DNA from 3 places in the Enterococcus sp. DIV0840 genome. Region 2 is predicted to be linked to each of the others. Evidence: riboswitches for the same ligand, from Rfam matches in the RefSeq annotation. Region 2 holds a riboswitch; each other region holds the start of a gene.
What was found. Region 2 has a riboswitch for magnesium ahead of IGL98_RS04480 (LCP family protein). Riboswitches for the same ligand answer to the same signal wherever they lie in the genome.
Positions count from the first base shown of each region.

Region 1: another riboswitch for magnesium. It lies ahead of IGL98_RS07395 (MgtC/SapB family protein); the one in region 2 lies ahead of IGL98_RS04480 (LCP family protein).
Region 3: another riboswitch for magnesium. It lies ahead of IGL98_RS10550 (LCP family protein); the one in region 2 lies ahead of IGL98_RS04480 (LCP family protein).

Region 1 is NZ_CP172876.1:1,561,463-1,571,671, reverse strand. It holds gene IGL98_RS07425 (hypothetical protein) at 1-447, shown strand, start outside; gene IGL98_RS07420 (organic hydroperoxide resistance protein) at 491-895, opposite strand; gene IGL98_RS07415 (MarR family transcriptional regulator) at 1,046-1,486, opposite strand; gene clpB (ATP-dependent chaperone ClpB) at 1,611-4,214, opposite strand; gene mgtA (magnesium-translocating P-type ATPase) at 4,858-7,518, opposite strand; gene IGL98_RS07400 (GNAT family N-acetyltransferase) at 7,747-8,244, opposite strand; gene IGL98_RS07395 (MgtC/SapB family protein) at 8,277-9,083, opposite strand; M-box (ykoK) riboswitch at 9,140-9,310, opposite strand; gene IGL98_RS07390 (hypothetical protein) at 9,476-9,946, opposite strand; gene dnaI (primosomal protein DnaI) at 10,086-10,209, opposite strand, start outside.
Region 2 is NZ_CP172876.1:942,296-952,504, reverse strand. It holds gene IGL98_RS04490 (helix-turn-helix domain-containing protein) at 1-496, opposite strand, end outside; gene IGL98_RS04485 (FAD-dependent oxidoreductase) at 486-1,811, opposite strand; gene IGL98_RS04480 (LCP family protein) at 1,969-2,886, opposite strand; M-box (ykoK) riboswitch at 3,083-3,251, opposite strand; gene IGL98_RS04475 (DUF4303 domain-containing protein) at 3,519-4,016, shown strand; gene IGL98_RS04470 (DUF4809 family protein) at 4,210-4,602, opposite strand; gene IGL98_RS04465 (YusW family protein) at 4,797-5,624, shown strand; gene IGL98_RS04460 (DUF916 and DUF3324 domain-containing protein) at 5,679-6,728, opposite strand; gene IGL98_RS04455 (WxL domain-containing protein) at 6,812-7,345, opposite strand; gene IGL98_RS04450 (adhesive domain-containing protein) at 7,381-9,879, opposite strand.
Region 3 is NZ_CP172876.1:2,212,814-2,223,022, forward strand. It holds gene nusA (transcription termination factor NusA) at 1-953, opposite strand, end outside; gene rimP (ribosome maturation factor RimP) at 1,078-1,551, opposite strand; gene rnhC (ribonuclease HIII) at 1,972-2,901, shown strand; gene budA (acetolactate decarboxylase) at 2,947-3,660, opposite strand; gene alsS (acetolactate synthase AlsS) at 3,674-5,335, opposite strand; M-box (ykoK) riboswitch at 5,782-5,951, shown strand; gene IGL98_RS10550 (LCP family protein) at 6,242-7,168, shown strand; gene IGL98_RS10555 (FtsW/RodA/SpoVE family cell cycle protein) at 7,165-8,346, shown strand; gene IGL98_RS10560 (FtsW/RodA/SpoVE family cell cycle protein) at 8,343-9,512, shown strand; gene IGL98_RS10565 (DUF1292 domain-containing protein) at 9,706-10,014, opposite strand; gene ruvX (Holliday junction resolvase RuvX) at 10,059-10,209, opposite strand, start outside.

The sequences.
Region 1 (10,209 bases), 620 kb from region 2:
TGGTTTTTCATTTGGATCGCTGTTTTTCTTGGAACGGGTTTACGCTTGATCATTATTGTCCCGTTTTGGGATAAAATTCTTCATGCTGTCAGTCCAATTTTATTAGTCGCTGTGGGATACGCGATTATTGGCTATTGTTTACGTGAGTCGGATTTTTCTAAAATCAGTCCTTGGTTATTTATTATTATGGGATTTGCGTTTGCTGGCTTATGTGGTGTTTTCTGGGAGTTCTGGGAATTTCTTTGTGATTCACTCGGTAATATGAATTTGCAACGTTATATGACGGAAGCAGGACAACCTTATATTGGCCGTGAAGCATTGATGGATACAATGGGTGATTTGTTTACAAATACGATTGGTGCGTTGATTTTAACCGTTTATAGTTTTACGCAACGACATAAGCCAGAGTATTTTAAAGCCTATGCGTTTAGAAAAGTGGATAAATAAAAAAATGGCAACTTTAGATATTCTAAAGTTGCCATTTTTTATGCTATTCTACTTCTAACTCAACTGAAATATTTCCTCTTGTTGCTTTTGAATAAGGACATACCTCATGAGCTGCTTTCACTAGTTCTTCTGCTGTTTCACGATCAACATCATCGATTTTAACAGCTAGAACAACCCCAACTTGAAAACCAGATTGTTCATCACTAAATAATGAAACTGTTGCTTTTACTGTGCTTTTTGATGTGATTTTTTGTTTTGCCATTACAAGCTCTAATGCACTGTTGAAACATGAGCTGTAAGCTGCCGCAAATAGTTGTTCTGGATTTGTTTTATTTTCTTGATGAGGACCAGGAGACGTTACTTGATAACTAAATGATTTGTCTGGTGAAAAAACTTCACCTTCTCTTCCACCAGTATTGATGATTGTTGTTGAATAGATTTTTTTCAAGATTTATTCCTCCACTTCTTATTATCACAGCTATATCGTACAATTAAATTGTACACAATATTTATTCGAATGTACAATAGTATGCTTCATAAATTTTATAAAAAAAGACTTCAAAAATTGGTATCATTTTCAAAGTCTGGTTGCTACATATTAATTACCGATTCCACTAATTTGTTTGCTTAACGAGTTGATTTGTTCGATCAATGAAAAATAGTCTTTTTCATTAAAATCTAACTGAGTCAAACACCCTTCTACTTGATCATAAATTTCAGTTTCTAGCCGAATCGCTTTTTCTGAAAGTGAAATGATCACGATTCGTTCATCTTCTGGTAATCTATTTCGATTGACATAGCCATTTTTTTCCATTCTCTTTAACATAGGTGTCAATGTTCCAGTATCCAATGCAAGCTTTTCCCCAATATCAGAGATTCGTTGATCTGAGTATTCCCATAATACAAGCAAAACCAAGTATTGAGGATAGGTTAAATGAAATGGTTTTAGTGCCTTAGCGTACATTCTGTTAAATTGCTTTGAAGCTGTTTGTAAAGAAAAACACAATTGTTCTTCTAATCGTCTGCTTTTATTATTCACTGGATCCCTCTTTTAAAATGTTAGTTTAATAGTTAGATTCTACACAATATCGATTTTAAAATCAATTTTTAATGCTTATAAAAAAATGAGATAGTCTGCTGAAACAGACTACCTCATTTTTATCTTATTCATCTATCGGTTCATTTTCAAAAACTAACTGTTCATCTAACAAACTGATCGTTACTTTTGTTTTCGGCAATACTTTACCTGATACAATTTCTTTTGCCAATGGTGTTTCCACTTCTTTTGTAATAAATCGTTTCAATGGACGTGCGCCATAAGCTGGATCATATCCACTTTCAGCAATCCATGTTTTAGCTTCGTCAGAAATCACCAATTCGATTTCTTGATGTTCTAATCGTTTTGCTAATTGAGCCGTCATTTTTCCGATAATGCCTTTGACATTCTCTAAGCTCAATGGCGTGAACAAAATTGTATCGTCGATTCTATTTAAGAATTCTGGTTTGAAATTGCCTCGTAATATCGTCATAACTTGTTCTTCTACTTCTTCTGGAATCGTGCCTTCAGCCGTTACGCCTTCAAGTAATAATTGAGAACCGATATTACTTGTCATGATCAACACAGTATTTTTGAAATCAACGACTCGTCCTTTAGAGTCAGTTAAACGACCATCATCTAATACTTGGAGCAAAATATTGAACACATCTGGATGTGCTTTTTCAATTTCATCTAATAAAACGATCGTATACGGGTTACGGCGGACAGCTTCTGTTAATTGGCCACCTTCCTCGTAACCAATGTAGCCTGGAGGTGCTCCAACTAAACGAGAGACGCTATGTTTTTCCATATACTCACTCATATCGATCCGAACCATATGATCTTCTGAATCGAATAGATCTTCCGCTAATGCTTTAGCAAGTTCTGTCTTACCAACACCTGTTGGCCCTAAGAATAAGAATGAACCTAATGGACGGTTTGGATCTTGCAACCCAGCACGTGAACGAATCACTGCGTCACTTACAGCATCTACGGCTTCATCTTGACCAATGACGCGTTTATGAAGAGTTTCGTTCAATTTCATTAGTTTTTCCCGTTCCCCTTCAACGAGTTTGGTTACTGGAATCCCAGTTAAACGGCCAACCACTTGCGCAATTTCATTTTCTGTCACAGCCTCTTGGACCATGCGGACATTATCTTTGGCATTTTTTGCTTCAAGTTCTTTTAATTCTTCTTCTAATTGTGGAATCGTACCATGACGAAGAACCGCTGCTCTTTCTAAATCATAATTGTTTTCAGCATCTTCTAATTCATGTTTTGCTTTGTCGATTTCTCCACGTTTATTGCTGACCGCATTGACTTCTTCCTTTTCCGTCTCCCATTGCATCTTCATTGCATTAGCTTCTTCACGAAGATCCGCTAATTCTTCTTGTAGTGCATTTAGACGTTTTTTACTTGCATCATCTGACTCTTTTTTCAGTGCTGCTTCTTCAATCTCTAGTTGCATCAATCGACGTGTTACTTGGTCAAGTTCTGTTGGCATTGAATTCATTTCAACACGAATCGTTGCACTCGCTTCGTCGACTAAATCGATGGCTTTATCTGGTAAGAAACGATCTGTGATGTAACGATCTGATAGAGTTGCAGCAGCGACTAATGCATTATCATGGATATTAACGCTATGATGAATTTCAAAACGTTCTTTTAGTCCACGTAAAATACTGATCGTATCTTCAACAGTTGGTTCTTTTACTAAAACTTTTTGGAAACGACGTTCTAAAGCTTTATCTTTTTCCATATATTGACGATATTCATCTAGTGTTGTTGCACCGATCAAATGTAGTTCACCACGAGCCAGCATTGGTTTTAACAAGTTTCCGGCATCCATACTACCTTCTGTTTTTCCTGCGCCAACGATATTGTGAATTTCATCAATGAATAGAATGATACGACCTTCACTTTTCTTCACTTCTTTTAAGACAGCTTTTAGACGTTCTTCAAATTCACCACGGAATTTAGCTCCAGCGATCAATGCACCCATATCTAATGAGAAAATAGTTTTGTCTTTTAAATTCTCCGGTACATCTTTACGGACGATTCGTTGCGCTAAACCTTCAACGATTGCGGTTTTACCAACACCTGGTTCACCGATCAAAACGGGATTATTTTTTGTTTTACGAGATAGAATCCGAATCACGTCACGGATTTCTTCATCACGACCAATAATAGGATCTTGATTACCGCTTTTCACTTGCTGTACTAAATCTACCCCATATTTTTCTAATGCTTTGTATTGTTCTTCTTGATTTTGAGAAGTCACACGATCTCCCCCTCTCATATTTTCAATATTTTTACGTAGTTCTTTTTCTGTGATTCCCTGGCTTGTTAAATACTTGGTTAAACGATAATTTTTCAATTTCATCAACGCTAAAATCACAATTTCAGTTGCTAGAAACTCATCTTGAAATGATTCTCTAAGTTTGTCTGCTTCAGCTAATAAGTTAAACAGATTCTGGCTCATACTTTGCCCATATTGAATATTGCTTCCTTGAATACTTGGATATTCGTCGATTGCTTTATCAATTTCACGTTCAAAAGCTTCAACATCAACGCCTGCATCTGTATAAAAATTACGTCCAAAATGATTCGGCTGCAAAAAAATCTTCCATAGGTGAGCAATATCGATTTCCTGATGATGACGAGTAACGGCTACCTTTTGTGCCTCTGCAATTGCCTCTTGTAATGTCGTTGTCATTTTCTCGATGTTCATATAATTACCTCCTAATTTTAAAAGCGTAGTGGGCTCGTCCAGCTTCGACTGAAAAATAGGAAATTATGATTGAGGTGCTTTTTGCCTCAGTCATAATTTATCTTTTTTCCGAGAAGCTAGCCCGCATAGCTAGATAATTTTAAAAGCGTAGTGGGCTCGTTCTGCTTCGACTGAAAAATAGGAAATTATGAATGAGGTGCTTTTTGCCTCAATCATCATTTATCTTTTTTCCGAGAAGCTAGCCCGCGTAGCTAGATAATCTTAAAAGCGTAGCAGGCTTGTTCAGCTTTGACTGAAAAATAGGAAAAATTGACTGTAACGCTTTGGTAACAGTCAGATTTTCTTTTTTCCAAAGCCTCATCCCATAAATCTCTACTATCTAAATAGTATCGCTAATTTATCAAAAAGACATTAGGTCTTTTGTACTATTTTTCTAAGGTCTAAAGTCTGATTAATTTTGACCTTATAAACTAATTATACTCACTTGGTCAGTAAAGGTCAAATAAAAACTATCTTTTTTTGACTATTTTTTTACCTACTTTAATGATAACGCAACTTACTATTTTAGCAAAAGATATACGGTCATTCAGACAAAAAAAGACTGAAGTTTACTATTAAATAAACTTCAATCTTTTAATCAATATTATAGTAATTCTCCAAAGCGTTTCACATAGAATTTTTTTACGATCATCACTAAGAACAAGTATGCAAAGATAGTCAAACCTAACCAAGCAAAATAATTTAATGGCAGTTCAGCTAATCCTAAACTTTGTCCAAAACTTGTAAATGGCAAAATTGTTCCAACGGCAATGCCCAAAGAAGTAATAGTCGTCAAAATAAATGATGCTCGACTTTGTATAAATGGAATTTTAGGTGTCCGTAAGGTATGGATCACCAAAGTTTGTGACCAAAGAGATTCTATAAACCACCCTGCATGGAAAATCGCAATAAAGGTCGCTTGTTGTGCTGGATCTAAATCGTGATAATTTCCTCCTACTAATTGAGGGCAGATAACAAAATACATTAGCAAATAAGTCGTAATATCAAATACTGAACTAGTAGGTCCTAACCATTTCATAAACGAGCCGATTTTTGAAGCGTCCCATTTCTTTGGTTGTTCCAAATAGTCATCGTCTACATGATCCCAAGGAATCGACATACATGAAATATCATAAATCAAATTTAAGAAGAGTAATTGCAATGGCAACATTGGTAAGAACGGTAAAAAGATACTGGCAACAACAACAGAAAACATATTACCAAAATTAGAACTAGCGGTCATTTTGACATACTTCATGATATTTCCAAAGGTCGTTCTACCTGCTAATAAACCACGTTCTAGAACCATCAAGTCTTTTTCTAGCAAGATGACATCTGCCGATTCTTTTGCAATATCAACTGCCGTATCTACAGAGATACCAACGTCTGCTTCTTTCATCGCAGGAGCATCATTGATGCCATCCCCCATAAAGCCGACAGTATGGCCAGCTTCTCTTAATACTTGAACGATCCGTGTTTTTTGTTGAGGTGTTAATTTTACGAAGATATTATATTTTTCTGCAATCATTTTTAACTCAAAATCATTCATTCTAGCGATTTCATTACCTGTAATCAGTTCTTCATTGGCTAATCCGACTTGTTTACAAACTGATTTTGTTACTAAAGCATTATCACCCGTCAATACTTTAACACCGACACCATGTTTTTTTAGTGCTTCTAAAGCAGCCTTCGTCGTTTCTTTTGGCGGATCAAGGAATGCAAGATATCCTATCAAGACCATTTCATTTTCATCTGAAACCGAGAACTCATCAATTGTCGCTGGATTTGTTTTTTGAGAAACAGCCAGTACGCGCAGCCCATCTTCGTTCAGCTCTTCAACGGTTTTCAAGATTTCTGTTTTAAGGGTTTCAGTTAAAGGGGTAACCGTTCCTTTATAGTCAACAAAGCTTGAGATTTCCAACATTTCTTCGACGGCACCTTTTGTGATCATTTGCGTTTTGCCAGATGTATCTTCGATCACAACACTCATACGACGGCGTTTAAAATCAAAAGGAATTTCATCTACTTTTTTATACTTAGAAGAATCAATTGATAATTCCTCTTTTGCCGCATCGATGATTGCGACATCCATTAAATTTTTCAAGCCTGTTTGATAATAGCTATTAAAAAATGCATGACGCAACACTCGGCTATCTTCTTTTCCATCACAATCTAAATGATATTCCAAAATAATCTTGTCTTGTGTCAATGTTCCTGTCTTATCCGTACATAAAACATCGATTGCGCCAAAATTTTGTATCGCATTTAAGTTTTTGATAATTGTACCTTTTTTTGCCATGCTTGAAGCACCTTTGACGAGATTTGTCGTCACGATCATCGGCAACATTTCAGGCGTTAGCCCCACTGCTACAGACAAACCAAACAGAAACGCTTCAAACCAATCTCCTTTTGTTAATCCGTTGATCAAAAATACTGCTGGCGCCATTACTAACATAAATCGAATCAACAACCACGACGTTTTGCTAATGCCAACTTCAAAATTTGTTTGAGGATTTTTATCAGAAACATCTTGTGCTACTTTTCCAAAAAGCGTGTCATCTCCTACAGAAACAACGATTCCTTCAGCACTACCACTAATTACATTGCTGCCCATAAACACAATATTTTCATATTCTGTTTCGACACTGTTCACTTTCAATTTGTAATCTGCTCTTTTTTCTACAGGGTAACTTTCACCAGTCATGGCAGATTGAGAAACAAATAGGTCTTTTGTTTTTGTTAAACGAATATCAGCAGGAATCATGTCTCCGGCAGACAATTTTATGATATCGCCACAGACGATTTCTTCGATTGGAAGTTCTACTTGTTTTTTTCTGCGGACAACGGTTGCCGTAATTTTGACCATATTATTCAATTTTTCTGCTGCTTGATTTGACTTTACCGATTGGATCAGCGTCATAGTCCCACTGATCAAAACCATTGCTAGAATAATGAGTACACCAACAAGATCACGGTCAGCTGGTGGTGCAATAACATAATCCGTTATAAACGAAATAATAGCTAGCGTGATCAAAACGATCGTAAAAGGGGTAAAATACGCTTTGATTATTTCAATGAATAGCGGCGTTTTTTTGCCATGTGTAATGACATTTTCTCCAAATTCCTCTCTTGATAGTACAGCTTGCTGATGTGTTAGGCCCATTTTTGAAGACTTGAAAAATGTTAAGATATTTTCTGCGGAGTTTCTTGCAAAATATTCATATGATTGGTTGTTCTTTCTATTTAATACTGCTCTTTTATCCATGTATTTCTCCTTCTTTCTAAAACTCTGATCAATGAAATGACAGCTGGTTTTATAAGAACCCTCTATGATTTCATCATTTTGTCTCTATTTTAGGAATCGGACTGATGGAAAAAGAGGATCTGTTATCGGAGAAACTTGCTTGTTTGCCCTAGAAACAAATAGACAATAATAGGTGTATTCTCATCAACAGATTTCTTTATCCATAAGTCCTTGATCATCTCACTACTGTCATCCATTTGTTTCCATCCCCTTTAGCGTTATGTGTTTGATAATTCCAAGCATTCGTGCGTTCTTTTTGGTACAAATACTTTTCTCGAATTTTTTTAAGATCACCTGTCCATCTGAGTACGCACAACTTGTACTTTGATACCCAAAATGATCATAAAATCCCCAAGCTTGCTTACGACCCGTTAAAAACATAGTTTGAAAACCCATCAGATCTGCCATTTTTTCTGCAAATTCAAGCAATTGCTTTCCTATTCCAAATCCTTGATATTGATCATCGATTGCAACTTGTTTGATTTGAGCTACCTTTTGGCTTCTTTTTGAAAGAAGTAAAGTCCCCACAACTTTTCCCTCAATCATCGCAGCTATATGGATATCCTGTTTTTCATTGACTGGTAATTCTTTGATCCATTCTTTTCCAGCACTGGTTTTAAGTAGCTTGTTTCTTAAAAAAATGCCTCTCCAATATTCTTCACTGTTCCAATTAATAATTTTGACCATCACTGTTTTACCATTTTGATTCCTCCATTCTTTTAGTTACTCATTTGATTGATTTCAATGACTTCCGACAGTTGAGATAATTCTGAAATAATCGTATTGACTGCTAGTGTGCCATTTCTTGTCGCTTCGATTTCTAAAAATAGTCTTACCTTTTTTCCTGCCAAATCAGTACAGGAGAATTTAGTGAACGTTAAACAATATTTGTCTAGCAACTGAATAATTTCTGTTCTAAGCATGACTTCACTTGTATTGCTACTAATGACCGATAGGTAATGAATCGATTCTGTTTGTTCCTCTTCTCTTTGAACGGTCAAATCATCCATTTTAAAAGATAAATTTCGCAACAAAATATTGACTAACATTAAAGCCACCGCACAAATCATTCCTTCGAGCACAAATCCTGCTCCGATCAAACTTCCAACAGCAGCTGAACACCATAAAGTTGCTGCAGTGTTGATACCTGTCACGCTGAACCCTTCTCGTAAAATTACGCCACCAGCAAGGAAACCAATCCCACTAACTACTTGAGCGGCAATTCGTGTAGGGCTACTGTCATCTTGGATCAACATGGATAATGAAACGAACTGGCACGAACCAAAAGTCACTAGTGTCATGGTTCTCATTCCAGCTAATTTTTTTCGCCATTGACGTTCTGCTCCAATAATCATTCCTGCAAAAATACTAGCGATAATGTTGATTAAAAATTCATAGGCTTGCTCCTTCCTTAGATTTGTTGTTACTTTTTGATGTGATTCGCTAGTACGGTCAATTCGCCCTTTTTTTGCCAAGTATTGTTCATTAGTTACTCTATAATGCGACGAACTTTTGAAAAAAAACAAATGACCTTCCGCCAAAACTCAGCGGAAGGTCATAAATAAGCGCACAAAAAAAAGCCTGCATGATCTAGTCGTTGAGTTTTGGCACTATACAACGTAAAAAGCAGAGCTTTTAGCTACCTTATGAAAAGCCTTGTAATCGACAATCCCTGTTCTACCCATTGGCATCTCTCGATGTTTTTGGGCAGTAGCCTGTGTTTGTATAGGAGCCTCACCTAACAAATCTATTTAGTTATCTTACATGTGAAACTATACCACCATTGTAAAACAAATGTCAATGTTTTCTGTTTATTTATTTTTTGAAAAATGTTATTTTAACTATAGAATAAAAATAAAGAATGCTACAAAGTGCTTATTTACAAACTTTATAGCATTTTTTGTTTTTTTAATATTTATTAATTTTTTTCAACTTTCACAACTGAATTTCCAGCTACTTGGGGTGGAATCGACATCGTCATCGCAGGTAAACCTACTAAAGTAAATTGAATCTTATCTCCTGTTTTCAAGTCATTTTCTGTGATTCCATCTGCTAATTGATCCTTTGATACATTCAAAATAACCCCATCATTTTTCATCATACCAACAATTTCCTCTGGATCCTCAACTGCTTCGACTTCTTTTAAAACCAGCCGCATTGATTTATCCACTGTGTCATTGGTTTTAGCATCTTCAACTAAAACTGCTGTGAATACAGATTGAGATTTTTCTTGGTCTTTAGTGTCTGACGTTTCATCGGTCGTTTGATCTTTTTTACTGCTCATTGAAGTTTCTTCACTTCCTTTTGACGAACTTTTTTTATTTTGTGTGCATGCTCCCAAAGAAATCAAGGTTAACACTGTTAAGATTGTTATTGCGATTTTTTTCATAGATATACCCTCCAATACGGTTACTTTATTATAAGCTATATAATCAATCGTAGTCCATTGCTACCAATCATTATTAAAGAAAATAAAAAAAGTGACTGAGGCATAACTCAATCACTTGGAATCTGGATAAAAGCCGTCATTAGCCATTTCTTCGATCATTACCAGACATCGTAATCTCTTGTGCTAAATAACGAATACGTTCCATGATTCGACGGGCTTTCAACGGCTCTTGTTCCCCTCGTTGAGTCACAGATAAATGTTTT
Region 2 (10,209 bases):
GAGTTAAAAACCAATAAATTTGAAAATAAAAATAACGAATTTGGAGCTCTTCACCTTTTAATTGACCGTTGCCAATTTTAAGATCAAACTCTTTTAATAACAGATTTAGCTCTTTGATTTTCCGAAACAAAGACGACTCACTGATCATAAATTTAGTGGTCAGCTGAGCAATGCTAAATTCTCGATACTGAAATAAGTAATCTATCAACTGAAACTTGATTGACCCTCGAACATACTCTTCCAAAACTTTACTGATCGAAAACTGGTCTGACATATGAATTGCCACCCATTGTCCATCATAAAATAACGTACAATCTTTTTCATAAGGCTTCAAGTAATACCCTAATTCCTTTAAATCACTTTCAAAAGAAGCCTTTGAAACGCCTAAATAATCAAGTAACTCTTGGTCTGCGATACGACCACCTGCCAAAATCACCTTCTTTAAAATACCAATCTCTCTCGCTTCTTTTTTATCCAATAATTCTTCAATTTTCATCCGCTTCACTCCACAAACCTTCAAAACCTAGCTGGTTCGTGATATCAATCACGTTTGAATAATAAGGATGATACAAAAAATCTTTTTGGTAAAGCTCTTCAAGTGTTTGACCCATTTGAATCCCAAGCGCTAGTGTATTGATTTTCTCTAGGATATCTGCTTTTGAAACTAATTGTGCACCTAAAATCTTATGACTATCTTTTTCGAAAATAATTTTTCCACAAATTTTTTCACATCCTGAAAATAAGGAACTCTTCTGTTGAACGTGGGAAACCGCAATCGGCTGCCCATGAAATAATCCTTCTGCTTCTGTCAGTCCAGTACTGGCTACATAATAATCGACAAGTTTAGTCCCAATCGTGCGAATCGAGCCGACAAATGGTGTGGTTGCTTCTACAAGATTTTGAGCCACAACTAACCCCGTTCTAACCGCATTATTCACTAATGGGATATAAAATAATTCCTGAGACAAGCTATAAGGCACTTGAATGCAGTCACCAATCGCAAAAACGTCCGCTTGAGATGTTTGCAAATACTCATTCACAAATACGGTCTGATCCGTATGAGTCCGGATATGTTCATCCAAATAACCAAGATCTGGACGGACATTCATCCCAAAAATAGCACTATCACATACTAATTCGGATTTCTTCGTTTCGATCAGTAGGCCTTCATCTGTATCGGTTACTTTTTCAACGGTTTCATCGAAATGAAACACAGCACCTCGAGACACCATTTCAGCTTGCACTGGACGAATCATCTCTTCATCGAAATACTTGAATAACAAATAATCCATACGTTCAAAGAGGTGTACTTCTTTGCCTTTTTTTAACAACGTATCTGCTGCTTCTCCGCCGATTTGACCGCCGCCGATCACTGCTACTTTATCACTATTTTCCAAACGCTCAATAGCTTTTAGAACTCCGGGCAAAAATTTATATTTTAAAACCTTTTCCGAATCACTACCAAGAATTTTGTTGGACCATTGACTAGAGCCAGTTGCTAAAATCAATTTATCAAATGACATAAAAAACTCAGTTGCTTGCTTTTCATATTTGATGATATGCTGTGTTGAATCCATACTGACTACTCTTGCATTTAACAACAAAGAGATATCGTTATCTATTAATTGTTCTTCTGAAATAAACTGAGCGGTTTCGATAGGATCGATCGTTTTATTAAAATACAGATTGATTCCGCCAGGCAAATAACCAATCGTTTGTTGCTTCTCGATTAAATGAATTTCAGCTTTGGGATGTTTTTTTCTGATAGCCAAAGCAGCTGATACTCCAGCAAAAGAAGCGCCAATAATCACAACTTTCAAAATAAACCCTTCCTTCTAAATAAAAAAAACGCTTTCTTAAAGAATAGCATATGCTTGCTCCTAACGCATAGAAATACGCTAGTTTGTTTTCATTTTTCACTAAAAAATCCGTTTACTCTCATATAAGAGAGTAAACGGATAAATGACGTTATTCCTTATCTTTCATAAAATTCTGAATCGCTTCAGCATTCTTTTGTTCATCAAGTTCGATCACACTTCCAGATTCGGTATAATCATTAAAGTTCCATGTGCCTTCCACTGGAACAGACAGTGATTTTAAAGGCTTCACTTTTCCAGTAAGAAAATCTTTTGCTAAATCGATCAATAAACTCGTAGGCACATTTGTATCGATTTTTCCGACCATTTTTCCTGCAACTTGTGGTAATTCCCAAATTGGAATCAAATCTTTAGACTGCTCTACTAAAGCATCCATCACTTGCTGCTGACGTCTGATCCGTCCAAAATCGCCTTCTTCATCCATTCTAAAGCGGGCATACTGCAATAAACTATTCCCATGCAATGTTTGCTTACCTTTGAGGATATCCACACCGTCTAAATTAATATCTTTTTCAGCATCGATCGTAACTCCTTTTGGATAAAGTTCATCAATAATGTCACTAAATTCTTTAAAATCCATAACAACATAATAATTGATTGGTAAATCAAAATTCGTTTTCAACACATCTTTTGTCATTTGTGCGCCGCCATATGCATATGCTGCATTTATTTTATCTTGGCCGCCATCAGGAAATGTTACGTAGCTATCCCGCATGATCGAAATCAATTTAGGCTGTTTCGTTTTCCCATCATAATGAGCCACCATAAGCGTATCTGAACGCCCTTGATCCTCATCGTCGTCTCTGGAGTCATTTCCAACAACCATGACCGTTAATTCCTTGTCACTTGTTTGTTCATCACCAGTAAAATTTTGGTTTTTATTAGAAAGTTTTGATTCGCTCTTTTCCTTTGCCGTTTGGAATGAAACCGCCGCATAGCAGCCTACACTCACGACTACAAGGAGAATCGATAACAAGGTAATCGTCACTATTTTTACAGATTTTTTCATTGTTTATTCCTTTCTAAACATAAAAGTTAAATGAGTTTGTTTAGCCTTAAAGCAAACCATAGTGTAGCACATGAAACCTGATAGCTCTAATTTTTGCTCGACTAAAAGAAAAATCCCTCACCAAGAATACTCAGCGAAGGGATTAGATTATAGGGGTTTAAATGTATGACACTCGCCATTTATTTACAACTTACCTTACTCTTCTCTTCGTTGAGTTTTAGCACTATATAACGTAAAAAGCATTGCTTTTAGCTACTTTGAAAAACGCCTTAATTCGACGAAATTTGTCCTACCCGTACCTGTCTTTCGACATTTCTGAGCAGCAGCTTGTGTTTATATAGGAGCCTCACCTAACAAGTATTTAATTCATTTTAAACTATAAGCGTATCGAATCACAAAGTCAAATTAAATTTTATCTAAACTGTTCAACCCCAGAACTATCTTACTAAAATAAACCGACTCTTCACTTGTTCTTACAATAAAAGTCCTCTTATAGTAACAAACTATTCCAATAAAAAAATCTTTATATTTTCTTAAAAAATTGCTATTCCACATAAAAAAAAAACTTTAGATAGACATTCCTTCTTTTATCTGTTTCAATGTTTAAAAGACAGAACACTTGGAGGATATGAATGGAACACTTTTTAGAAAAACAACAAGAGTACTTTTTCAATTTTTTAACTGATAGCATCGATAACTTTTTATTAGATCACTCTGATGAAACATTTTACGCCTTTGCTTTAGACTGCAATATTCATGAAGAAGGTGAAATCAACCTGTGCTTTAATACAGTAGAACTATGGCAGGAAACAACAAGTTATTATGCGAATAAAGGCTACACTAAAACACAATTAGACGAGATGAAATACACTTCTCGTGATTGGGATGAAAATCAGCAAGTTGCCTCTATCCATTTATTTGATGATTGGGTGGAAGATGAACAAGATATTGAGATGGTTCTAGAATGGCTTTGCCAACAAATGATCCTCTTAACTGACAGTGAAACATTCGAACGAATTCCAAAAACAGAAGATTTCAAGCTATTGGTTTACGATCATGACGAAAGTCCTTCTGATTCACAAGAAAGATTTGAAAAAATAGGAATGTCAGAAATTTTTCAAATAGAATAACATAACAATGAGGCCGAGACAAAAGTGTTTAGCTCCGAGAAATAAGAGGGAATTCACGGAAATTGCTCTTCAAATTTTTGTGAATTTCAGCTTTTTTCTCAGAGCTGCTTTTTTCTCGCCGCTTATTCAGTTTTAGAGCGCACATCAAAACTGATTTTTAGTTTTGTCCCACCCTCATTTTTTATATAATCGACTATAAACTAAATGCTAATTCTTCCACTTTAAAAAGAGTGACTAAGATCTGATTGACAGTTTCCACTAATTTTTTCTCATCCATCATTTGATCCCTTGTTTCAATTTTTGCAGTCTCAGTTGAATAAGTCAGAAAATCATATTCTTCTTTAAGCGTAACTTGATGATCATCTTTTTTATATAAAGTAAAATCATCAATAACATCCATCTGATATTCTCGTTTATATCCATTTTTTAAAGCAATCGCTGTGACCAAAGAATTGACTGTCAAATTTTCTAAAGGAATAACTTGTTCGTCTATCATCAATGTATAGTTTTCATCTTCAATAATTCCGCAAGCATTACAGCCTCCATCTAATAAATTCACCGTTTTACTAATTATCGCTTTTTTCATTATTACAGATCCTTTCTTACGCTTTAATCTATTTCTTCACATATTATATCAAAAACGAAGACCCAATGAAGGAACTAATTTATTTCCAACATTATGAGAAATCACTCATATATATTTACTTTATATTTCTTTTAGATAATAATATAGACATCTACTATTCATAAAATAGTAGTAAAAAAGAGGAGGTATTTTTTATGAAATTTTTTAAAGGTATGATGGTTGCAGGATTAGCAATCAGTTTCTGTTCTACTAGTTTGGCAGTGGTATCAAACTCAGCAGATGCAGCAACAGTGGTGGAGTCAAATTACAATAAGACAGTCACTTTATTCAATAAAGCGGATATCTTAGCGTACACAGGTCTATCATTAACAAGTTCAACTGTATCATCTGTTTACAACGAACTAGTTAAAGCAAGCACATGGGAAGTTGCTGGTTATTCTTCATCAGAAGCCGCTGTGATTGCAAGAGATTTCAGCAAAAATTATTACAAATCAGTAAGTTTGTTACAAAAAATGACGTACCAAAATGATTTACATCTTAAAGTTATCTTGATTACTAAAGGGTATGTAAAAGCAGAATTTGGCTTACAATCTTACTATGTTTCAGAAACACCTGTTAATCCAGAAAAACCGCAAGAGCCTGAAACAACTGTTGCTCCTGAGACACCTGAAGTTCCAGAAACACCAGAAACACCCGTTGCCCCTGAACAATCTGATTTAAAAAAATTAGAAGTTCAAGTGACTTACACTACTGGGCAACAAATTCAGTTGCAATACCAAGTAAATACTAATGGCACAATCAAAGCACAATACCAAGATAAATCTAATAAAGTTCAATTACAAGGCAGTGCAGCTGAAGAAAAAATCGAAGGCATCATTGCTGGCTTGGACCTTAAAAATGCCAGTGAAACAAAAATCACTTCACACATTTTGACTAAACTTGGTAAGGGTACAAGCTACAAACAATTCCAATATCAAGGTCAATTTAATGATAATACACAAGTTAAATTTAAACTAAAATAAGCAATCTTAAAAAAATCTCCACTTTCTACTCATGTAGAAAGCGGAGATTTTTATTTATTCAACTCTTTTTTTCCTTCGCCACAAAATATACGTCTGAATCAACACCAATAAAACCAACAAAATAAGCACTAAAATCAACCACATCGGAACTTTAGTTACAACCTTCGTTTCTTTATTTTCTTCATTGATTACCTTCGCTTGTTCCCTAGTAATCTCAAACTCATTCTCAAATTCCCATTTCTTCCCCTCTTGATTGATCAATGTTTTACTGATATATTTCCCAGGCAGCAATTGTCTTTTGATCGGCACGGGAAAATCCATCACAGAATCTGGGGCCATTTCAAGCGCTTCTTTTTCCAACTTGATCAAAGGAGTCTCTTCCCCTTTTTTTCGAATCGCAAACTTTAGATCCATTTTCTTTGAAATTGCTGCATTTTTATTGCGAATCGAATGAATCACAGACATTTTTTTCCCTTGTTTAGATTTCGCTACTTTTACAGCTTCCATTTCATAATCAGGTAGAACCGATGCATCCGTCTCATTCAAGACAACACCTACCACATAATGAAATCGCTGCTGTATGGTCACATCTTTACTTTTGGTTTCACTTTCAGGTGAATTTTTAGTAAAACGCAGTCCACCAACAATAACACCGCCATATCTTTCCTTTGGCATCTTCAAATGAAAACGAGCAATTTTAGTTTCATATGGTTGCAAGGAAATAGTCGTTTCTAGAACCTTGATCAGAGATTCAAAAGGATAAGCCAATGCTTTGTCTTTGATACCTTTTACTGTATAGTCAATCATTCCCTCTTCCGTTGTCGTTGCATTTATCGCATTGACTGAAAAGGAAATAGGTGCGTCTTCTGGATTCACTAATTTAACTTGTAATTCTTGCTCCTCTTCCGGCAGCATTTTTAAATCAAAATAGGATTTATTGATATCGACTTGATTCTGCGGGATAACTGCTTGTACATAAAAACTATTTGTTTCTTTACTTTTTTCTTGCGCCAAAACAGCTTTTGTATTCAATAAACTAACTAAAAAAATAAGTCCGATAGAAAATAATATATGAATCATTTTTGACCTAGAACAACCGCTCATCTAAATCACTCCTTTAATTTAATCAGAAAAAAAGAGTGGAATAAAATGATGCTCATCCCACTCTTTTAGATCACACTTTGATTCTATGGTGCATCTGCCAAGGTCCAGTCGATCGTAGAGGTATGTTTACCCAACGTTGCCATTGCAGCTGGCACATCAAGTGTCACGCCCGTGTTTTCAGCATCTGGCCAAGTGAATGTCCATGTTCCAGCACCGGCTCCTGCTGCGGCCGTTGCAAATGGTGTCGCAGTTGCAGCTCCGCTCGTTAATTTGACTGTATTAACAGGTGTTGGTGCCTCTGCATCACTATTTGTTCCCGCTTGTGTGTTTTTAAAATTCAAGCTGGCATTCGTTCCTCTTGCATCTGAAACAACAACATTGATCGCGCTAGGATTGGTTGGAATGTATGAAGCATCATTCACTGAAATCGTTTGTGACGCATAGCTGATCGTAGAAACAGCTTCTAATGTTAAAGAGCCTGGTGTAAAAGTGACATCCAAATCAGTCGCCTTATTAATATCAGCAGCTGAAGCAGATTGCCCTAAAAATAATGTACCAAAAACAACCGATAATAATAAAACTTTGGAACTAGTAATAAATAACGTTGAACTCTTCATTTTATACACCCTTTCTTTTTTGGTAATACTTATATTTATTTGGCACCGACAGAAACAATGATTCTACCGCTTGCGGCTGTTTCAGTACCAAGTGTTGCCGCTGTATTAAAGGTAATCGACGTACCTGCTGCTAATTGACGACCAGAAATATCTAGTGAAAATGTGCCATCTGCATTAACTGCTGCTTCTTCATAAACATTTCCTGGGAACCTCACTCTAACTTTAAATTGAGTTCCTTCTGGAGGATTCGTGATTTTAACCGATCCTTTGATCATTGTATCGCCAACAAAAATTGGTGCTACAACTGGTGTAGGAACAACATAACCTTCTAAAGACGGGATCTTACCCACTGCGAAAACCACACTGTCACTTTCTTTTCCTCTCAACGATTGAGCATGTTCAGCAATGGTTACTAATCTTAGTGGATTGCCTTCTTTTAAGTTTTTATCAGCTATAGGAATCAAAAAAGTGCCATCATTTTCAATCGCTACTTTTCTAACAGAACCATCAGAAAATTGAACTTGCATAAATAATTTAGTTCCTACTGGAACATTCGTTAACGCAATTGAACCTGTAATAACCTTGCTTCCTTCATTTACAGTTTTGAACTGAGGTTTTGGAACTTGATAGTTTTTTAATGGATCAACAATCACTTGTTTGACTTCAGGTTCACTGGCATTTGTTCTCGTACCATCACTCGCTTCAACGATTACGTTCAATAAATCATTGCCTTGAGGTTGATACTTACCAAATGGAATCGTAAAGCTGCCATCTTCATTGATTGAAGCCGTTAAATAAGTACCATCAGGTAAAGCCACTTTAGCTTTAAAACTCACACCTTCTGGAATAGGCTGAGTTAGCTCAACACTACCACTAAGGCTAGCTGCACCTTCTAAAACATCATTAATCACTGGTTTTGTAACTACATAGTGTAAAAAGGGATCGGCTATCACTTGTTTTATTTGCGGTTCGCTGACTTTGGTCTGTTTTCCATTACTTGCTTCTATCACGACTTTTAATTGATCATTACTTTGTGGTTGATAATTACTAAATGGTATCGTAAAATGACCTTTTTCATCAACAGAACCTATCAGACTTGTTCCATCAGGCAACTCAACTTTTGCTTTAAATGTTACGCTGTCTGGTACTGGCTGAACGATTGCTACATTTCCAGTAAGTCTAGTTGCACCTTCGATGATATCCTCAACAACTGGTTTTGCAATTGGATATTGAACAAAGGGATCGGCTATTACTTGTTTGATTGTTGCCTCACTAACTTTCGTGTACTTATCTACATTGGCTTCGATCACTATTTTTAACTGGTCATTGCCTTGAGGCTTGTACTCACCAAATGGAATTGCAAACGTTCCGTCTTCATTGACCGTTTCAGATAACATTGTTCCATTAGGCAATTCGACTTTCGCTTTAAATGTCACACCTTCTGGCACTGGCTGTGTAATCACTACGCTTCCATCAAGATGCGTCACACCTTCTAAAATATCCTCAACAACAGGTTTTGCAACTGAATAATTCACTAGAGGATCTTCTTCTACTTTATCGAAATATAGATTGATTGCATCCCCGTTTGCATGAATCGTATTCAGTAATTCTAAATCAATGACCGGTTTATTGACCGCCATTGCAGTCACTTTTGCTTTTTCGGCGGTTATATCAGAAACCTTCGTCGAAAAATTAAAATCAACATCGCCAAGTACATTAGCCTGCAATGCTTGAGTTAACACATCAGATGTTCCATTAGCAATTTTCCCTACAAGATCCAGCAAACCATTAACAGCTGGTTTTAATAGATCAAGAACAGGATTCAATATAGCCAGAAGCCCCGTAAATTTTAGTCCCGCAACTGCTTCTTTTAGTGGATTAAACAATTTTGCATAAGTTGTGCGAACGTATTGTCCTAATCCATCCGTGAAATCGACCATCACATACTTACCGTCTGGTGATAATTTCCCTTCAACAGTGGCTTGATAACTGCCTAAATCTTGAAGAGAATTAAGCCCTTCAAAAGCCTTTTCCAGCGAATCAAGTTGTAATCCTAATGGTTTCGCTAATCCAAGTAGTCTTGTTACAAGCCCGCCTACTTTTAAAACCAAATCCTTGACCACCGGAACATCTCCCGGCACGATTGGAAGTAATTTAGCACTGGCATTGATCAAAATAGGTCCATCAATTTTCCCACGTAATTCTTCAGGAATCGCAAAAACAATAACCTTTGGTGATACTAAACCGACATCTGCAACGGCGGTTCCTTTAAATGAAAGATCTAAATCATATGTAGAATCTGCATTTTTTTCCAACTTAACGCCATCATTGATGACGGTTCCATTGTTGGAAGACAACTGTGTCCCTTTTAAAATACTGACATCTGCTAAATCCGCAGCATTTGCCGACTCAGCAGCATTCACTTCATACTGACTATTGTCCCCAAACAGTACCAGCGAACTTGGGATGACAGCAGCTGATAATAACACTGTAGTCCCCACTAACGTAATGATAGAACGATAACTCTTTTTCATGATTGCCTCCTTTTGTTTCTAGATCCACCTGCATAGCTAAATACATAATGCATGATTTCATTGTCAAGAATAATATCTATATAATTTTATTTCAAATAATTAGATTGTAATTCATGTTTAAAAATATATGTAAATGGTTAAAATTACACGACGTTTTCATACGCCGAAAATATTATGAAAAACGTTTGTTTTTTATTCCAAAATTTCAGTATCATACTACTGATTTTTATTTGGAAATCCCTGTATTTTTTTCAGATAGACAAACTATATACAACTATTTCAACTTTATTTATAGGCTAGAAACGTAACTTTTCAAACGAATAAAATAAC
Region 3 (10,209 bases), 1.3 Mb from region 2:
ATAGCAAGTGATAACTGATAATCTGGAACGACTACTGTACAAGCTTTGTTGTTGTTGGGATCGAAAATAACGTCAACTACTTGCGCTGGATTCAACGCGTTGCTGATGAACACCGCCGGATCTTCGCTCCATTCAACGATGTCCATATTTTCGCCTTTTAATTCGTTAACGATGGCTTGTACTCGTTGCCCTTTTGGTCCTACACAAGTTCCGACAGGATCGATATTCGGATCAGTTGAGCGAACAGAGACTTTTGAACGATCTCCTGCTTCACGAGCAATACTCACGATCTCTACTATTCCATCATACACTTCTGGGATTTCTTGTTCAAATAATCGCTTCAGTAAATCAGGATGACTACGGCTAACGAAAACTTGTGGGCCTTTAGATGTGTTTTCAACTCTTGAAACGTATACTTTGATACGATCATGAGGTTGATAAAATTCATTCGGCATTTGATCTTGTTTAGATAAAACAGCTTCGATCTTTCCTAAGTTTACATAGATATAACGACGATCCTGTCTTTCAACGATTCCTTGCATGATATCATTTTCATAAGCGCTGAATTCGTTATAAATAATATTTCTTTCTGCTTCACGAACACGTTGTAAGATAACTTGTTTCGCTGTTTGCGCTGCAATACGACCAAAATCTTTTGGCGTTACTTCAAAACGGATCTTGTCACCCATTTCGTATGCTTTATTAACTTCCATCGCTTCTTTCAATGATACTTCTAGTTGCGAATCAAAGACTTCTTCTGTTACTTCTTTAACGGCATAAACATGGATGTTTCCTTTTTTTCCATCGAATTCTACTTCAACGTTTTGGGCTTGCCCATAATGTCTTTTATATGCGGAAACTAATGCTGCTTCCAGTGCATCAATCACAATTTCTTTAGAAATACCTTTTTCAGCTTCTAATGCATCTAGTGCATTTAACATTTCTTTGCTCATTTTTTCTCATTTCCTCCTACTGTCTAAATGAAAGGTGAACGGAGCTGATCGACTTCTTGCGGGTCGATTCTTGCATCTCGTGATAAACAAAAACTGAAGCGTTCTGCTTGATGTTTTTACTTATTTAAAACTGAATTGCTAAACGAGCTTTTGCAATATTTTTTCGTTCAAATGTATAATCTTTGACTCTTGTTTTGATTTTGACTGTCAAGGTCAACTGATCTTTATCTACTGTTTTTAAGATACCTTCAAATTGTTTTTCACCATCAATCGTTTGATAAAGTGAAACATGAATGTATTCTCCAACTGCGTTTTCATAGTCGCTTTCTTTCTTCAACGGACGTTCAGCTCCCGGAGAGGATACTTCCAGAAAGTATGCTTGAGGAATCGGATCAGGATCCATAGCATCAAGCTTTTCATCCAGCTGTTCACTAACAAGCGCACAGTCTAAGATATCAATACCGCCTTCTTTATCAATAAAGACACGGAGAAACCAGTCTCTTCCTTCCTTGACAAACTCTACTTCCACAAGTTCAAAATTTTGTTTTTCTAAGATTGGTGTGACTAACTCGGTAACAGTTTCCACAACACTACTCAAAATTTTCGCCTCCTTCGAGATTTATGTAACGTACTAGATTTTTAGAAAAGCGGAGTGAACCAATTAGCACTGACAGAAAAATAGGCATTATCGATTTCGGTACTTTTTACCGACAGCAATAATTATCATTTTTCCGAAGTATTGGTTCATGCAGCTCGACAATGAAAAGTGGAACAAATCAACGTTTCATTATGCTTTATTCCTACGTTACTCCATTAAAAAGAGTGAGCAGAAATCCGCTCACTCAAACTAGTATCATTACTTATAGTTTATTCTACCATAGATAGTCTAAAAACTCAAATGTACGTTATTAGATCGCTATTACCTTCTATTAAATTTAAGTTTTTCCTTAAAGAAACATACTTCACATTTCCATTATTTTGTTTTACTATGGAAAAGAAGATTTGAAAGGAGCATCCAATGTCACAAACACAAGTAATCAAAGTAACCAAAGATACAATGAAAAAAATGCATGTCTACTATGAAAAAAATCGTTTAAATAAAACGGAGCCTTATACTGATTTTGTTGCGAGAGTTGGACGCACAACGATTACAGCGTATACCTCTGGAAAAGTAGTATTTCAAGGTCCGGATGCAGAAAAAATAGCAGCTAAATGGGGCAATTCACTACAAAGTAAAGGAGCACGTAGCTCATCTTCAAAAACAGCAACAACATTACCAGCTAATTTCAGTCAGCTTTCCGTTTTAGGTAGCGATGAAGTTGGTAATGGCAGTTATTTTGGTCCCGTCACAGTTTGTGCAGCTTATGTCGATAAAATGATGGTGGCAAAACTAAAAGCGCTTGGCGTACGAGATTCAAAGGAACTGACCGACCCTCAAATCATACAACTTTCAACAGTTATTAAAGAATTGATTCCTTATAGACTCTTAATTGTTGAACCAGAAAAATACAATCAGATACAGCCTAAATACAACGCTGTTCATATGAAAGTTGCCCTACATAATCAGGCAATCCATTTATTATTGAACGATATTGCGCCATCTAAACCAGAAGCAATTTTGATCGATCAATTTACACCAGAAGCAAATTATAAAAAATATGTACGAAGTGAACAAAATCAAGTCAGTGAAAAGTTGTTCTTTATTACAAAAGGTGAGCAATATCATGTAGCAGTTGCGGCTGCTTCAATCATTAGCCGAGCAGCTTTTTTGGAAGAATTAGATAAAGAATCAAAAGAATTAGGAATAAAAGTGCCTTCTGGTGCTGGAGCTACTTCAGATAAAGTTGCAGCTAAAGTTTTAGCCAAAGGTGGAATGGAATTACTAAGTAAATACGTTAAACTTCACTTTGCAAATACAGAAAAAGCGAAAAAAATTGCTGCAAAATAAAAAAACGCCTAAGACTCATTATCAAAATCTGTCTTAGGCGTTTTTCTATTCCGCTTCTTGAATTTCTTTATCTAAATCAGCATAATCAATTGCTGTATGAATAAACGTTTCATCATTTTTGGGGAAATGTTGTAATAAAGAATCCATCGGTTCGATCTCGATTGTTCCTGTCTCCAATTCAAAATCCATCAAATGTCCACCAAACGTTTGCTCATCGTCTATAAAATGCAAATGAAAATCAGCTGCTGCAACCCCTTGAAATAGTTCAGGAGTAAAGAAGCCCACTACGGTACCAGCCATATTTTCTTTAACAAACTCTGGCTGTTCTTTCGATACTTCAACTAAACGTTTGTATGGTTTTTGTTGTTTGGGCATTACTCGAATATGGACTTCTTTGAAGTTCCCATGAATTTTAATTGCATGAAAAAGATTTTCACTTTTTAAATGTTCACGGATCAATGCGTTGATTTTCAAATGATCTACTGGGCCGTTCACCGGAAAAACGATGGTTGGTTTAAATGTCGTCACTGCGGCATATGGTGTTTCTTGATCATCGTTTACTGCAATCAAGGCGCCATCTTCTCTTCCTTGAAAAGCTTTTCCATCTAAAATGATCAATTCTCCATCTAATCCAGATAAAGTACCGATCCCAAAATCGCCTTTTTTTAAAATATTAGCGATCGTTTCAGTCCCATCCATCAAGCCTGCCATTAAAGCACCTAACGTTCCGTGCTGATATAAGACTGTTTCTTTTGTCATTGTTATCACCTTTCTAATAAAACTGATCTGGTAAAATCGTTTCGCCAAGTTTTTCGTTGTCTTGATAATCAATTGGAATATCGATTACGACAGGTCCTTCTGTTTCTATTCCTGCCATAATAGCTGCTTTTAATTCTTGAGCATTTTCTGCCCTTAATCCTTTTGCACCAAAAGCTTCGGCATATTTCACAAAATCAACAGGGCCAAAATCCACACCTGAAATCCGATGATATTTTAGCTGCTCTTGAAATTCAACCATGTTATAACGTCCATCGTTCCAAATCAAATGAATGATATTCAGTTTTTTACGAACTGCTGTTTCAAGATCCTGAGCAGAAAACAAGAATCCACCATCCCCTGAGACAGATATGATTTGCGTGTTTGGTCGAACCAATGCTGCCGAAATCGCCCAAGGGAGTGCCACACCTAATGTCTGCATACCATTACTAAAAAGCAAATGTCTTGGTTCATAGCTTCTAAAATGACGAGCCATCCAAATGTAATGACTACCCACATCAACTGTTACTGTCATCTCGTCTGTTACAATACTTTGTAGTGTCTCGATAACTTCTAGAGGATGGATCAAGCCTTTATCCACCCGCTCTTTAACATCGTCCCGTTTTACTAATTTTTCATGCAATAGATCTAAATAAGCTATCGCTTTTTCAGATAACACTTTTGCCTCAATACTTGGTAAAAGAACCGTTAATGTCTCTGCAATATCCCCGATCAATTCTCGTTCCAGTTGAAAATATTGGTCGATTTCAGCTGGCGTATCATCAATCACGATAATTTTGGAATCTCCTTCTGCATTCCAATTTCTCGCCTCATATTCAATTGGATCATAGCCGACAGCAATAACTAAATCACTACGTTTTAACAACATATCACCCGGTTGGTTGCGGAACAGTCCAATCCGTCCAAAGAAATGGTCTTCCAATTTTCTAGAAATCACACCAGCGGCTTGGAACGTTTCAACAACAGGAATCTTGGTTTTCTCAACAATTTCACGAATTGCTTTTGCTTCTTTTTCAGTAGAAGCCCGCATCCCCACCAATAAAACAGGTAACTCCGCGGCTTGAATTTGTTTTGAAAGGTACTCGATATCTTCTGACGAAGCAGAACCGATTTTTGGATCACTTAGCGGTCTTATACCGATAGATTCTACTGGAGAATCAACAACATCTTGAGGAATACTGATGAAACTGGCCCCTTTTTTAGACGACTTTGCTAATCGATAAGCATTTGCTAAAACTTCAGAAATCGTCTCTGGATCTTGAATTTCCGCACTGTATTTGGTGATAGGTTCAAATAAGGCAGCATTGTTCATGCTTTGATGTGTTAATTTTAGTAAGTCTCTTCGCTTCACTTGGCCACCGATCGCCAGTACAGGATCTCCTTCTGCTGTCGCGGTCACCAAACCTGTTGCTAGATTGCTTGCGCCTGGACCACTTGTCGCAACCACTACACCTGGATTTCCCGTCAAACGTCCAACAGCAGCCGCCATAAATGCTGCATTTTGTTCATGACGCGTTACGATCAACTCTGGACCATCATCGACTAACGCGTTGAACAAACCATCGATCTTCGCACCTGGAATCCCAAAGACATAATCAACTTGATGATTCTTCAAACTTTCTACAATCACTTCAGCACCATTTCTACTTTTATCCATCTTGTGTTACACTCCCTTTTCCATCATGTTTCATTTCTAAATTAACCTTATATATGAAAGAAATAAACTGATAAATATAATAAAAAAGCATCAATTATAATACAGTTGAAAAAGCTGTACTACTTCCTAAGTATAGCACGCAAACTATTTTTTGTTTAATCATTTGTTTCCCCAAAAAAACACAGACGAAAAACAAAGTTTCTTATTTCTGATAAAGTCTTCAGTTTAATACGCAATGATTCTTTAAGCCTATGTTTAAGAAAGAGTAAAGAAAACAGTAAGCTACATTTTTTTAATAATTTCTATTCGAAGGCTAGAATCCTCTACCAAACAGAATTATCTGTTTTAAATAACAAATTTATTAGATTTACGGTCATCGTATTATGAAAAAATTAATATTTACTTCATTGACTTTAGCTGAGATATTCACTATATTTAGGGCGATCTGAATAACTTGTTAGGTGAGGCTCCTATGGAAACACAGGCTACTGCTCAAAAATGTCGAAAGACAGTAATGGGTAGGACAGGAATTGTCGAATTAAGGCTTTTCACAAAGTAGCTAAAAGCTCTGCTTTTTACGTTTCATAGTGCTAAAACTCAACGATGAGAATGATGAAAAGCTCTTTTTGTGCTGAAATCAATTCCCCTTCGCTGAGTTATTCTAAGCGGAGGTTTTTTGTTTTGATAAATAATGTTGACAGAATTCTTGATTTTTGGAGGTGGATATACAAATTGAAGAAGAAAATGTCTCTTCATTATGACATGGTATAGAGATTCTTCTTTTATTTCGAACTTACTGTGATTCATTATTTTTAGTAAAAAGTTCTTTTTATCCCCCATCTAAATCAATTCCTAAAGCCAAACTTTATTTGATGATCAATTAAAATGATTAGCGAGGAATAAAAAATGAAAACAGGAATGAAATTTTTAATTTGTATGATCCTTTTTGTTCTCTTGATTTTTACAGGAATCGGGAGTTACACGGCAATCAATTTTCATAACGGGAAAAAAATAGCTCAATCTCAAGTGAACAAGAGCAAAAATACTAATTTTTCTGGTGATCAACAGACAAATATGAAAGAAATCACGATTATGTTAATTGGTGATGATGGTCGTGAAGATGATGAAGATGGCGGACGCGCAGATACTTTGATGGTCGCCCACTATAATAGTGAAACTAAGCAACCAAAATTAGTCTCGATCATGAGAGATTCTTATGTATCAATTCCTGGTCATGGATTAGAAAAAATCAATGCAGCTTATGCATATGGTGGAGCAGAATTAACTAGAAAAGTCCTTAATGACTCTTTTGGATTACCAATCAATTATTATATTTCAGCTGATTTTAATAATTTTATTCGATTGATCAATGAGCTTTATCCAAAAGGGATTGAGATCGATGCTGAAAAAGATATCAATTTAGACAATGTCGACATCAAAAAAGGCAAACAAACCATGGATGGCAATACATTGTTACAGTATGCTCGTTTTAGAATGGACGAAGAAGGTGACTTTGGTCGTGTAAGAAGACAACAACAGGTCATGGACGCCTTAGCAAAACAATCTAAAGATGCCGTTTCCTTCTTGCAACTTCCAAAAATTGCTGGTGAAGCTGTCGGTTACTTAGATACAAATATTCCTACTGACCTTCTAGTAGACTTGGCAAAAGATTTTCTAACAGGGAACGTAAAAAGTCTTGAAACATTATCTGTACCAGTTAAAGGGAGCTGGTCATTTAACGATTACACTGATGCAGGCAGTGTATTAGAAATAGACGAGAAACAAAACCAAGAAGCCATTCATAACTTTTTGAATGATGGAGCTGCAAAATGAAACAAATGAAGAGATTCTCAAAGATGCATTATTTAGACTTTTATATTTTGATCCCTTATTTTATCTTATGCGTCATTGGCATTCTAATGGTCTATAGTTCAAGTTCTTATCAACTATTAGATAGTGATCTTGGAACTTCTAGTAAAGCAATTAAGCAAACCATGTATTTTCTTTTTAGTATCGTTTGTATGAGTTTTGTTTATCGAATTAACTTGGCAGTTCTTCGGAAACCTAAAATGATGTATTTTATTTTGACCATGACCTTCCTATCCATTGTCGCTTTACCGTTTATAGGGACCAGTGTTGGCGGTGCCAAGCGTTGGATAAACTTGGGGGTGCTTTTGTTTCAACCATCTGAGTTAGTTCCTTTAGTAATTGTCCTTTATTTAGCTTCCAATTTAGCTAAAACGGACACACTTGTCCCATTTAGATTCAAGGATCATAAACGCTCACTGCTAGTTGCTATTTTCTTTATGTTTTTTGTAGCTTTGCAGCCAAATATCGCTGGAGCATCAATGATTTTCATTCTTGTTTTAGTCTTGTTTTTATCTAGTGGACTTTCTCCTTGGTTTATGTCGATAGCTTTAATTGGTTTCGTTGCGATAAAACGGTTAGGAACAGTTCTTTTATTGTCGATTCCAACAAATTGGATGCCACAAAAATTTGGGTATTTAGTGACACGTTTTGAAGTGATGCAAAACCCTTTTATCGATCCAACTGGTAAAGGATTTCAAACGTCAAATGCCTACTATGCTATGCATAATGGCGGTTTTTGGGGATTAGGATTAGGCAATAGTATTCAGAAAAAAGGCTTCCTTCCAGCTCCTGATACAGATTTTATTTTTGCTATTTGTATCGAAGAGTTGGGCTTGATTTTTTCTTTAGGGATTTTATTTTTAGTATTCTTTATGGTTGCTCACTTATTTTTACTTGCAATAAGATCAAAAAATCTTTATTATTCTTATCTTTATATTGGTTGCGGGATGTTACTTTTACTTCAAGTCGCTGTAAATGTAGGCAGTTTGTTAGGTTTTATTCCAATGACTGGATTGACCTTCCCCTTCATCAGTTATGGCGGATCTAGCTTACTGATACTGAGTATTACGCTTGGCATCGCTCTGAATGCCCGCGCTACAGAGATTAGAGAAACATCTAGGCAACAAGGAGGTATGGCATGAGAAAAATGTTAAATACCAAAAGCGAACCAGTGAATTACGCCCTTCTATTGCCTGTCTTTCTTTTGATATTAGTCGGTTTCATTGCTCAGTATGGTGCATTCCATGCAGATCCTTCTGTTGAATCAGTTGCACCTTTATTGAGGAAACAACTTCTATGGACTATTTTAGGTATTGTCACAATGTTTGTTACAATGTTCATTCCGATAAAATATTTATGGAAATTTACTCCTGCTCTTTACGGTTTATCGTTATTTCTAATGAGTTTACTTATAAAATTTCATGATCCAATAATGGCAGCTGCAACAGGTACAAAACGTTGGATTCGTATAGGGCCAATTTCCTTTCAGCCATCAGAATTCATGAAATTAGGCTATATTTTGATGTTGGCCTATATCGTTACGAGAAGAAGACAAAAATCGTCGAATCCTTCGACTTTAAAAGAAGATTTTCGTTTATTAGGTGAATTATCACTTGTCAGCCTCCCTGTTTTTGCTTTAATGTTTTATCAAAAAGATTTTGGGACAAGTTTAGTTTTTATTTCTATTTTTCTTGGTATGGTACTTGTTTCTGGTTGCTCTTGGAAGATTTTAACGGTCGGTTTTGGGGTTTTAGGTGTAATTGGCGTCAGTGGTATTTTGTTGGTTTTAACCGAACGAGGACAAACAATCCTTTCCTATCTTCATTTTCAGCCATATCAGTTTAATCGGATCCACGCTTGGCTCAATCCTTTTGAATATGCAGATTCAATTTCATTTCAGCAAGCTCGTGGTCTGACTGCTATCGGGTCTGGAGAGATGTTGGGGAAAGGTCTGTCGAATTTACAAATCTACGTCCCCGTTAGAGAATCTGATATGATTTTCACTGTAATTGGTGAGGCTTATGGTTTTGTAGGCACTTGTGCGTTGATTCTGTTATTCTTTTATCTAATTTATCAAATGCTGATCTGTACGCTAAATGCGAAACGTGAATTTTATGCGTATATTACGACGGGTGTGATTATGTATTTCTTGTTTCATATTCTTGAAAATATTGGGTCCAATATTGGTTTGTTACCTTTGACGGGGATCCCTTTGCCTTTTATTAGTCAGGGCGGTACAGCTTATTTGGCTAATTTTATTGGGGTTGGATTGATTCTTTCGATGTATTATCAGAAGGAGAAAGTGTAGCAAAAACTGTCTAGTGGTTTGAATTTAAAATAGAACTATGAAGTGAGTTTTTATAAAATTGCTTTATAGTTCTATTTTTTATTTTGTCTTAATATAGGCAATGTACTAATCGATTCTTTTTTACCTATCGGTATTCGTAAAATCAAAAAAAGCCGAACCCTTATATATCAAGGATTCAGCTCTCATTCAATTTCTATTCTTCTTCTTCCGCCATGAACGTATTGAAAACTTCTTCAATCATATCCCATTCAGCATCTGTTTCGATTTGTTGTAATTCGCCTTCTGTTCCTTCGTTGTTTTCGATGTAAGCGTAAGCTTGCAATTCAACATCATCTTCTTCTGGAACGCCAGCTGGATAAAGAAGTACGTAATTTTTACCGAATTCTTCTTGTCCGTCAACTGTTAAAAGAATTTCGTATAACGTTTCGTTCCCTTGTTCATCAACTAAAGTGATGTGTTCATGTCCTTCATGATCGTGATCATGGTTATGCTCTTCTGCCATTGTTTTGCTCTCCTTTTATCTTACACTTGTTTTTTACAAGTCGATTAAATTTTATTGCTAGCGCCATCTAAATAATTTTGCAAAATCATGACAGCAGCTACCTTATCGATTACTTTTTTTCTCTTTGCTCTGGATGTGTTTGCTTGTTCAACTAACATCCGTTCTGCTTGAACCGTGGTCAGACGTTCATCTTGA